DNA from 3 places in the Zhouia amylolytica AD3 genome. Region 2 is predicted to be linked to each of the others. Evidence: riboswitches for the same ligand, from Rfam matches in the RefSeq annotation. Region 2 holds a riboswitch; each other region holds the start of a gene.
What was found. Region 2 has a riboswitch for cobalamin ahead of metE (5-methyltetrahydropteroyltriglutamate--homocysteine S-methyltransferase). Riboswitches for the same ligand answer to the same signal wherever they lie in the genome.

Region 1: another riboswitch for cobalamin. It lies ahead of P278_RS08065 (TonB-dependent receptor plug domain-containing protein); the one in region 2 lies ahead of metE (5-methyltetrahydropteroyltriglutamate--homocysteine S-methyltransferase).
Region 3: another riboswitch for cobalamin. It lies ahead of P278_RS02345 (PAS domain-containing protein); the one in region 2 lies ahead of metE (5-methyltetrahydropteroyltriglutamate--homocysteine S-methyltransferase).

What each region holds. Positions count from the first base shown of each region.
Region 1 is NZ_AYXY01000019.1:775,994-779,247, reverse strand. Features, by position in the region: gene cobT (nicotinate-nucleotide--dimethylbenzimidazole phosphoribosyltransferase) at 1-453, opposite strand, end outside; gene P278_RS08070 (bifunctional adenosylcobinamide kinase/adenosylcobinamide-phosphate guanylyltransferase) at 461-964, opposite strand; cobalamin riboswitch at 1,053-1,307, shown strand; gene P278_RS08065 (TonB-dependent receptor plug domain-containing protein) at 1,378-3,228, shown strand.
Region 2 is NZ_AYXY01000023.1:485,306-488,559, forward strand. Features, by position in the region: gene P278_RS12905 (SDR family oxidoreductase) at 1-68, shown strand, start outside; gene P278_RS12910 (YybH family protein) at 196-693, shown strand; gene P278_RS12915 (DUF3995 domain-containing protein) at 852-1,274, shown strand; cobalamin riboswitch at 1,433-1,622, shown strand; gene metE (5-methyltetrahydropteroyltriglutamate--homocysteine S-methyltransferase) at 1,803-3,254, shown strand, end outside.
Region 3 is NZ_AYXY01000001.1:471,089-474,342, forward strand. Features, by position in the region: gene P278_RS02330 (sodium:solute symporter family protein) at 1-377, shown strand, start outside; gene P278_RS02335 (DinB family protein) at 429-1,094, opposite strand; gene P278_RS02340 (acyl-CoA thioesterase) at 1,146-1,538, opposite strand; gene P278_RS02345 (PAS domain-containing protein) at 1,516-2,010, opposite strand; cobalamin riboswitch at 2,118-2,297, opposite strand; gene P278_RS02350 (2'-5' RNA ligase family protein) at 2,290-2,856, opposite strand; gene P278_RS02355 (class I SAM-dependent methyltransferase) at 2,952-3,254, shown strand, end outside.

The DNA.
Region 1 (3,254 bases), on a different contig from region 2:
TTTTTTGATTGCTTTTAAACATTGTTCATTATTCATAGCAGGTTCCAGACGATAATTTTTAGTCCCAAAATCAATTTTTGCATGAATAAGTGGCAGGTTCTTTTCAAAATTATAATTGACACCTGCATCAATGATCTGAAGATCAATGTTATTGGTTTCGCTAAAAACGTTAATAGCAGCTCCTCCTTGAAGAAAATTATAAACCATTTGCGTGGTAACTTCTTGAGGATAGGGGTTTACTATGCCTTCTTGTGCAATACCGTGGTCTCCAGCAAAGACTAAAATGGTCGGATTTTTGATTTTTGGTTCCAAGGTCTCTTGTATGGTTCCAATTTGTAAGGCAACCTTCTCTAAAACACCTAAAGCACCAATTGGTTTGGTTTTATTATCTATTTTATATTGAAGTTTTTCCTTTAGGTTATTATTTAGTAAGGGTGATATAGTAAATTTCATTCGTTAATTATTTTAAAGTAATTGGTAATCCAGAAACCATAAAAGTAGCCTTGTCGGCATGTTTTGCTATATGTTGATTCATCCAGCCCTGTAATTCTGTAAATTTCCTGCCCATATGTGTGTCTGCATGCAGTCCCATACCAATTTCATTAGAAATGATAATAATAGTTGCTGGGATTTCAAGAATCTTAGTAAATTCTTCCTTTGCTAACTTCAAACTTTCATCCCTGTCATGTTTTGTATCCATATAGAAATTCGTTAGCCAGAGCGTTACACAATCCACAACAACAACATCATTTGCAAAAATGACATTTGAAATAAATTTTTCCTCTTCAACCGAAATCCATCTTTCATCCCGATCTTCTATATGTCTTTGGATACGTTGTTGATGATCTTCATCCCATACACGTGAAGTTGCAAGATATTTAGGAGTTTTAGAAAGGCTAAGTGCCAGATTTTGAGCGTATGAACTTTTTCCTGAGCGTTCACCTCCCGTGATGTAGTAAATCATTTTATGCTGAAATTTTTGATAAAAGTATTTAAAAAATAATTACAAAAAAGTTTTGAAGGAAAAGTTAACAGGTTTATAAATTAACTCTATCTTTGTCCAAGAATTTTGTTTCAAACCCTTATCAGGGGGGAGAATTAAAAGGGAATCTGGTGAAAAACCAGAGCTGTTCCCGCAACTGTAAGCTTAGTCCTTTTATAAGGATGCTTGTTGTAAAATCTTTGAAAACCACTGTTCATGTCAAATTAGTTTTGACAACCTGTTTTGGAAATTAATGATTACAGGAGAATGGGAAGGTATACAGCAAGACGCAAGTCAGGAGACCTGCAAAATTCCATAAATAATTGTCAAACTTTCGGGATAAAGGTTTGGGTATGGATACTTCATGCTTTTTCCCTATTTACTGTAATTACAAAATGAATAAAAGAATTATTTCTGTTTGTACACTTGGATTGATGAGTGTGTATGCTATGGCTCAACAGAAAAAAAGCGATGTGGAACAACTGGAAGAAGTGGTTGTGTCTGATTCAAGATTTGAATTAAAACGTGAGAATTCTGGTAAAACTGTTATCAAAATTAATAAACAGGAAATTGAGCGCAATCAGGGTAAAACATTAGCTGAGCTTATTAATACCAAGTCGGGAATCGAAATTAATGGAAGTAGGAGTAACGCGGGACAAAATTTAAGTACTTATGTTAGAGGTGGTTCCAACAGACAGGTTTTAGTTATAATCGATGGCGTACAAGTGTCTGATGCATCTCAATCTGCGAGTGAATATGATTTACGTATGTTATCTTTAGGTGCTGTTGAATCTATTGAGATTATTAAAGGGGCGGCCAGTACCTTATATGGAAGTGGTGCTGCAACAGCAGTTATTAATATTACAACCAAAAAAGCCGCAGCAAAATCCGTTGCATTAAATATCAACTCAAGTATCGGAACTAATCAGACGCATGATGATCAAAACTATAATCTTGCGGATTTCCATAATGATGTGACTTTGAATGGTAACGGAGGTAAATTAAATTACCTTGTAAGTTTTAATCAGCAGAACACCAATGGTATGTCAGCTGCGGCTGAACAGGCGAAAGAAATAGATCCATTTTCAAAATATGCTGTTAATGCAAAGTTTGGCTATGATTTTTGTGACTCATTTTCTTTTGGAGTTTATGGGAATTATACTGATATAGCATCTGCATATGATGCTGCGGCCTATACTGATGCAAATAATTGGTTTAATAGTAAGCAATACCGAACCGGGTTAACATCTAAAATTCAATATAATGGAGGTTCGGTTAATATAAATGGAGCTTACAGTAAATATGACCGGGAATTTATTTCAGCATATCCTTCAAGTTTTATAGCCGAAAACTGGGTAGTAGATGCTTACACAAAAAACACATTTAATAAGACCTTGTATACGATATTGGGGGTTAATATAGTGGATGATGAGACAGATTTTGAAAGTGCAGAATCTGCAACCAAAGTAGATCCGTATGCCAATGTTGTGTATGTTTCTGAATTTGGATTAAATATTAATTCTGGTGTTCGTTGGAATAATCATAGCGAATATGGTTCTCATTTTACTTACAATATAAATCCATCTTATGTATTTACCTTTGATGATAACTATTTGAAACTCTTCGGATCATACAGTACATCTTTTATTGCACCTTCGTTATCGCAATTATTTGGATTTTATGGACCAAATCCAGACTTGAAACCTGAAGAAGATAGAACCATTGAAGGAGGAGCAGAATTTAAATTTGGACAAAAATTTAGGGTTAGTGCTTTATACTTCAACAGGGATGAAGAAAATTTAATAGCTTACGATTTCAATCAAGGATACTATAATGTATCTGAGAAATCTTCTGCTCAGGGAGTAGAAGTAGAGGTTGTTGCAACCCCTGTTGAAGTATTAACTATCTCAGCGAATTATGCGTTCACTGAGCGTAAAGATGTTGTGGCAATCAGAATACCTAAACACAAAGCAAATGCAACAGTGGGGTATACTATTTCTGATAAAACATTTGCTTCGATAAGTTATCAATTTAACGGAGATCGACTGGATACTGATTTTAGTACTTTCAGTAATGTTACTTTAGATAGTTTTAGTTTAGTAGACTTTTATGCCAGCCATCAGCTGTCAAAAAAAGTGAAATGTTTCGCAGGAGTCTACAATCTCTTAAATGAAGAATATACCGAGTTATTAGGGTATAATACTCGAGGAAGAAACGTTAGGTTAGGTTTTAGTATTACTTTGTAATGATTGTAATGGAGAAAAAGCCGCTT
Region 2 (3,254 bases):
AACAGCTATCCAAATTAATTGGACGCCCTACTACCTCGATGGCAGCCTCTGTGAAATCTGTTTTATAATTAAACAGCCCCATAAACCTGAGTGTAAAAAAATTGCTTATCTGATTTATTACCAGTAACTTAGATAGGATTTTTTTATTAAGGATCCTGAAAACCAACCAAATTCGGAATTCAAAAAAAATCAATTATGAAAAATTTATCTTTTTTACCAAAAAGCCTGACTCTCTTAGTTTTAATTCTTTTAATCGGCAGTTGCAAAAACACCACTAAAGAGTCTTCTAATACTTCACCTGCCCCGGCATTTGATCTGGAGGTGGTGAAGGCAGAGATCGAGGCAGCGAACCAGAAATACACGGAAAGATTGGCGGCAGGGGATTCCGTTGGACTTTCTAATTTATACACTACGGATGGCAAGTTCATGATGCCTGAAGCTCCATCGTATGAAGGAAGAGAAAGTATCACCTCTGTCTTTTCAGGAATATTGAATTCAGGGATTTCCGGAATTAAATTAACCACCATCGAAGTATGGGGAAACGAAACGTTTGTAACGGAAGAAGGGGCCTTTGAATTATTTTCAGGAGAAGACAAAGTAGACGAGGGAAAATATATCGTGTTATGGAAAAAGGTTGATGGAGAGTGGCACTTGTTAAGAGACATTTTTAACAGCAATCTATCTCATGAATAACCATTGATATATAGCTTAAGAAACAATCATGATTTAAACTTTTTAATTTCCTACCATAAAATACAGTAAAAAATTTGACGATTGATTAAATTTGATAGCCAATTAATCACGAATTCCTTTTTTACTTAACGCATTGATTCAAGAGACTTTTTAATTTTATGATGGTGCTATCCTTAATTCTAAGCTTTGTTTTTATAGTCCTGGCTATTATACATTTTAACTGGGTTCTTGGCGGTAATTTTGGTTTATCTGTGGCTCTGCCAACCAATGAACAAGGAATTCGCGTTTTACACCCCAAAAAAGCAGACAGTGCTATTGTAGGAGCGGGTTTACTTACTTTTGGGTTGTTTTACCTTAACACCTCCGGATTCGTTATGTTCAGACTTCCGGAATGGATATACAGCTATGGCGGTTGGATCATTCCTACTATTTTTTTCCTCCGTGCTATCGGTGAATTTAAATACATTGGATTCTTCAAAAAAATAAAGCATACTCCATTTGGCGAGATGGACACAAAACTTTTTTCACCATTGTGTTTACTGATTGCTGTTATTGGTATTTTGATACAATTATTTCAGTAAGACGCATTTGATGTGATTGTAAAACAATCCTTGATCCGTAATTAAAAAGGTCAGCTAAATTTCATTTATTAACTAATAACCTGCTGTTATATTTTTAAGGTTATTCTGCTATTATGAGAATTAAATTTGCCATACATTTGTCTTAGAAATTTTGCAGTACTTGTCAATTTGATTAAGGTTGAACGTAAAGTTGATTAATAGGGAATTGTGTGCAAATCACAAGCTGACGCGCAACTGTAAGTAACATTGAAGGTTTTATCTAAAGTATCCACTGTCTAACCACCATAGGACGGGAAGGAAGATAAAAACGTTACAAGCCAGGAGACCTGCCTTACATCATAATGATTTTGCTTTCGCGATTTAAAGCAAGGATCGAATATTGATATTTTACCGTTTGTTATTTGGATCCCCAAGGTGGGGTTATCCCTGTATGCCGGTATTTATCCGTAAAGACATCTTTAAATCTGCAGGCATACCGTAGTGTAAAGTTTTTTAAATGTTATGTATCATTTTTAAAACCACAAACGTATGATTACACAAATTCTTGGCTACCCGCGAATTGGTGCCAAAAGAGAATTAAAAAAAGCCTGTGAAGCCTATTGGGCAGGTAAGATTACCCAAGAAGAGCTGTTCCAAACGGGTTCTAAGATTAAACAATCTAATTGGAGTCTTCAGCAAGAGGCGGGTATCGACTGGATTCCTTCCAACGACTTTTCTTTTTACGACCAGGTATTGGATATGTCTCTTACCGTTGGTGCTATTCCTGATCGCTATGAACCTCTGTTAAACCATCGTGTCTCAAAAACCGATTTATACTTTGCCATGGCCCGGGGATATCAAAAAAATGGGCTGGACCTGATCGCTATGGAAATGACCAAGTGGTTTGACACCAATTATCATTACATTGTTCCTGAATTCACCAAAGATCAGGAGTTTCATCTTTTTTCGTCTAAGGTAATTGACGAATATACAGAAGCCCTGGAAAAGGGTATAAAGACCAAACCCGTTCTTATTGGTCCGGTTACTTATCTTTTGCTGGGTAAGGAGAAAGAGGCAGGATTTCACCGGATTGAACTCATCGCCAAGCTTTTGCCTGTTTACCTGAATATCTTATCTGTTCTACAAAATGCCGGGGCTACAACTATACAATTTGACGAGCCGTTTTTATCTATGGATCTGACAGCAGATGAGAAGGAAGCCTTTCAATATGTCTATGAAAAAATTGCCGTTACTTTCCCTGATATTGATTTGGTCTTAGCCACATACTTTGGTAGCATAGAACATAATCTAACAACGGTTATGGAGCTACCTGTTAAAACGCTACATATTGATTTGGTGCGGGCTCCAGAGCAATTAGATGTAATCCTGAATGTAATTCCAACCGACAGGAATTTATCTTTAGGCGTTATTGATGGCCGAAACATCTGGAAGAATCATTACGAGACTTCCTTACAAATTATTGACAGGGCCATCAATGTGATAGGTGAAGACCGTATCGTCATTGCTCCTTCTTGTTCATTACTTCACGTGCCATTTGATCTGGATAATGAAAACGATGAGGACACCTTACCTTCCACTCTTAAAAGCTGGCTGGCATTTGCCAAACAGAAGGTGACTGAAGTGAGCACCATCGCCCATCTCTCTTATCAAAGTCCAAGCCCTGAGCATCAAAAAGAATTGGAGTCGAACAAAGCTGCTATCAAAGACAGGAATTCTTCAACATTAATTCATAAACCGGAGGTGAAAAATCGCGTAGCGAATATTACTGCGGCAGATACCTTGCGAAGCCACCCATTTAGCATTCGTCAAACCAAGCAAAAGGCTTTGTTACAATTGCCTTTATTTCCGACTACTACGATTGGATCATTTCCACAGACAGCTGAGGTACGACAACTTCGTTTTCAACATAAAAAAGGAAAAATAACCACTGAAAGTTACCATAAGGAAATTGCAAATGAAATTGAAGAAGCTATTCGCTGG
Region 3 (3,254 bases), on a different contig from region 2:
GATTTGTAGCCTCTGTTGTGGCTTTAGCTTTTGGCCTAGCAGCAGCTTCCTTCTTTCCGGCTATTGTGCTCGGTATATTTTCAAAACGAATGAATAAAGAGGGAGCCATTGCAGGAATGGTTTTGGGGCTCCTTGTGACTTGTTTTTATATAGCCAAATTCAGGTTAAAATGGATCGGTGATCCGGCGACTTCGGGAGCGGATTACTGGTGGTTTGGGATTTCACCAGAGGGATTTGGTACTGTGGGTATGTTGCTCAATTTTATTGTTGCCATCATTGTTTCCAGAGTGACCAAAAGGCCACCAGATGAAATCGGAGAGATAGTTGAAAGCATCAGATATCCAAAAGGGGCCTCTAAATCGATTTCGAATCATTAAATTTACAGGTTTAAGATGTATAAGTCCTGATCTTTTGGTTAGGTGTCGATACTATTTGGATTGCGATGGAAGTCGGCTTTTTATCCATTTTATCTGTCCGTTGTGGTTAGATTCATGTTCGCATACGTGAAACCATTTGCAGTAATTATTGGTAGGACCCCATGGCCAATCATCATCGACGGTTAATAGCCAATCATCATCTTTTTTTGCCAGTTCTAAAAGTGAGTTTTCTCTAACCTTGTTTAATTTGTCTAAATAGTAACCAAGTTCATGGCCTTTTATAGTTTTTCTTGCTTCTTCTCCCAACCCCGAAGCAACGGACCATTCTTTAATATCTTCTTTTGACCAGTTTCCCCATTTCTTCCCTTCAAATGTGTGTATCTGATAGAATCGTTCGGTAGCTGCTAAATGGAGTAACATAGCTCCGATACTATTTGAATTTTCATCATAGATATAATCAAGATCTTCTATGCTCATCCCTTGTACCGGCATCAAAATTACATGACGCATCCAGTTGAGCATGGAAACGAGGGTTCCGACTTGAGGTGAGAAGCCTGTTTTCGGACCTATGATGTTAAAATCATTATTGAAGGTGTTAATGCTAGAGTTGGCAAAGCTGTTTACCGGGAAGGTTATTGCCGACCCTGCGGTTATTGCAAATATTGAAGATTGTTTGATGAACCGCCTTCTGTTCAGAAAATTTTTGTCTTGATTCATATCTGTTTAGTTTAGTGTGATTTGAATTCAAGATACGGAAATGTATGGTTGCTATAGAATATTGGTTGGTTTTTTATTTTCATCAATAGCTACAAAGGTAAATTCACCAGAAACAGATTTTTCTTTTTTCTCTGAATACATTTCTTCCGTGAAAATATCAACTCTTACTTTTAGACTAGTATTACCAACTGAGCTTACTTTTCCGATAAGTTCAACAATCGTTCCGGCTTGTATAGGTTTTTTAAAATCAATTCGGTCGCTACTTACAGTAACCATGCGTTGTCTGCTAAATCGAGTAGCAGTAATAAATGCCGTTTCGTCCATAAGCTGCATAGCTGTGCCACCAAAAAGAGTATCGTAATGGTTGGTTGTATTGGGGAAAACAGCTTTGAAAATTCTTGTTTCAGATGTGACTTTTCTATTATCTATTATATTGGGTTTCATTTTCTAGCGCTATAAAATGTGTGGTTCTGTTTTGGTTGTTTTTTAGTGGAATAACATTAATTTGGCAATGGTATGCTTCTCCATTTTTTCTGTAGTTCGTAAGTTTTGCAGAAAACGGAACTTGTTCTCTTAACATTCTTCTTATAAAGTTTAGAGTGGTAGGGCAGGTGTCTTTACCTTGAAGGAATTTAGGTTTTCTTCCTATGGTGTTTTTTATAGAATACCCGGTCATCTGTTTAAAGCCTTTACTTATCCATTTTATTTCCTGCTTTGTGTCAGTGAGTACTAATGCATCGTAATGGACTTGATCTACTATTGAATGGATATCGGTTTTCCAACGGTTTAATTTCTTCAAATAGGAAAGTACTTCGAGATCGTTTTGTTTGTTGATCAGGTTTGTTTGGTCTTTCATAAATGATCCATAAATATCCCAACATACCAAGGGAGCTCCTGATGACTTTAAAGTTTTCATCACCTTTAATGTTTTTTATGTGCAGCAGGAATCAAAGCAATAACACTAAATTATAGTGTACAGGAAGGTTTAAAACACAGACCTGGCTTTAAAACGCGAAAGCACTTTGGTTTTTATTTGTAAAGGCAAGTCTCCTGGCTTATAACTTTTTTAAGGTCTTCCCATTATTAAAATAACAGTGACATCTTCATAAAAAAATGGTTATTTACAGTTGCGCGTCAGCTTGTGATTTTCACACAATTCCTTTTTAATTAGCTTCAAGCTAAACCTTAATTTAAATCAAAAATAAGATTTTATATCTGATTTAAAAGGGAATGATTTGAATATATCCCATTTCTTTCCATTGTGTTTGAGCAGGCAAAGCGAATCTATTCTAAATGTGATAGTAAAATCTTTTGCTTTATAGGTGGCCCAAATCGCATTAAAAATTTCAGGTGTAAGGTCTCTGTGGGCAATGGTAACATGGGGATGAAATGGGCCGGAGGTTTCTTTTTCAGTAAAGCTTAAGGAAGCAATTAGCGTATTTTTTAAAACATTGTGCAGGGTAATAAGCGGTTGGTGATCTTCAACGCTAATGAAGATTACCCGATTGGAAAAGTGATTAAAGCCGTTAAGGCTCACATTAAAGCTAAGTCTCTTTGCAGCAAATGCCTTAAGGGTATTTATCATTAAATTTTCATCAGTGCTGCTTCTTCGAAAGGGCATCTGAAGTGTGATATGCGCCGGTGATTTCAGTGCATGTTGAATTCCATATCGACACTTCAATTCTTCTTTGATTGATTTTACCTGATTTGCTTCATTCTCAGGGGGGACAACAGCTATATAATAGAGGGACTGTTCTTGCATGCTTCTGTTGCTTAGGAAGTGATTTTGTAATACTACATACGTTTATTTCTGACATTAAGATATAAATTCTATTAAAGAGCATGTATCTTTATGAGATGAATTCTCAGATTTTTTCGAAACAAAGTGATTTATATGCTAAATACAGACCCAGGTATCCGGATACCTTATACGAATTTCTAATGCGTTATGTTTCGGACAATATGCGTGCTTGTGATTGTGGTACCGGAACTGGAATTTTTGCCGAAAAACTTACAGAATATTTCCAAAGGGTTTATGCCATTGATGTAAGTGTTAAACAATTGAGTAATGCTGTTGAGAGAAATAATATTTGCTACAGTCTATCTCCGGCAGAAACAATTCCTTTCAATGATGCCTTTTTTGATTTGGTTACTGTGGCA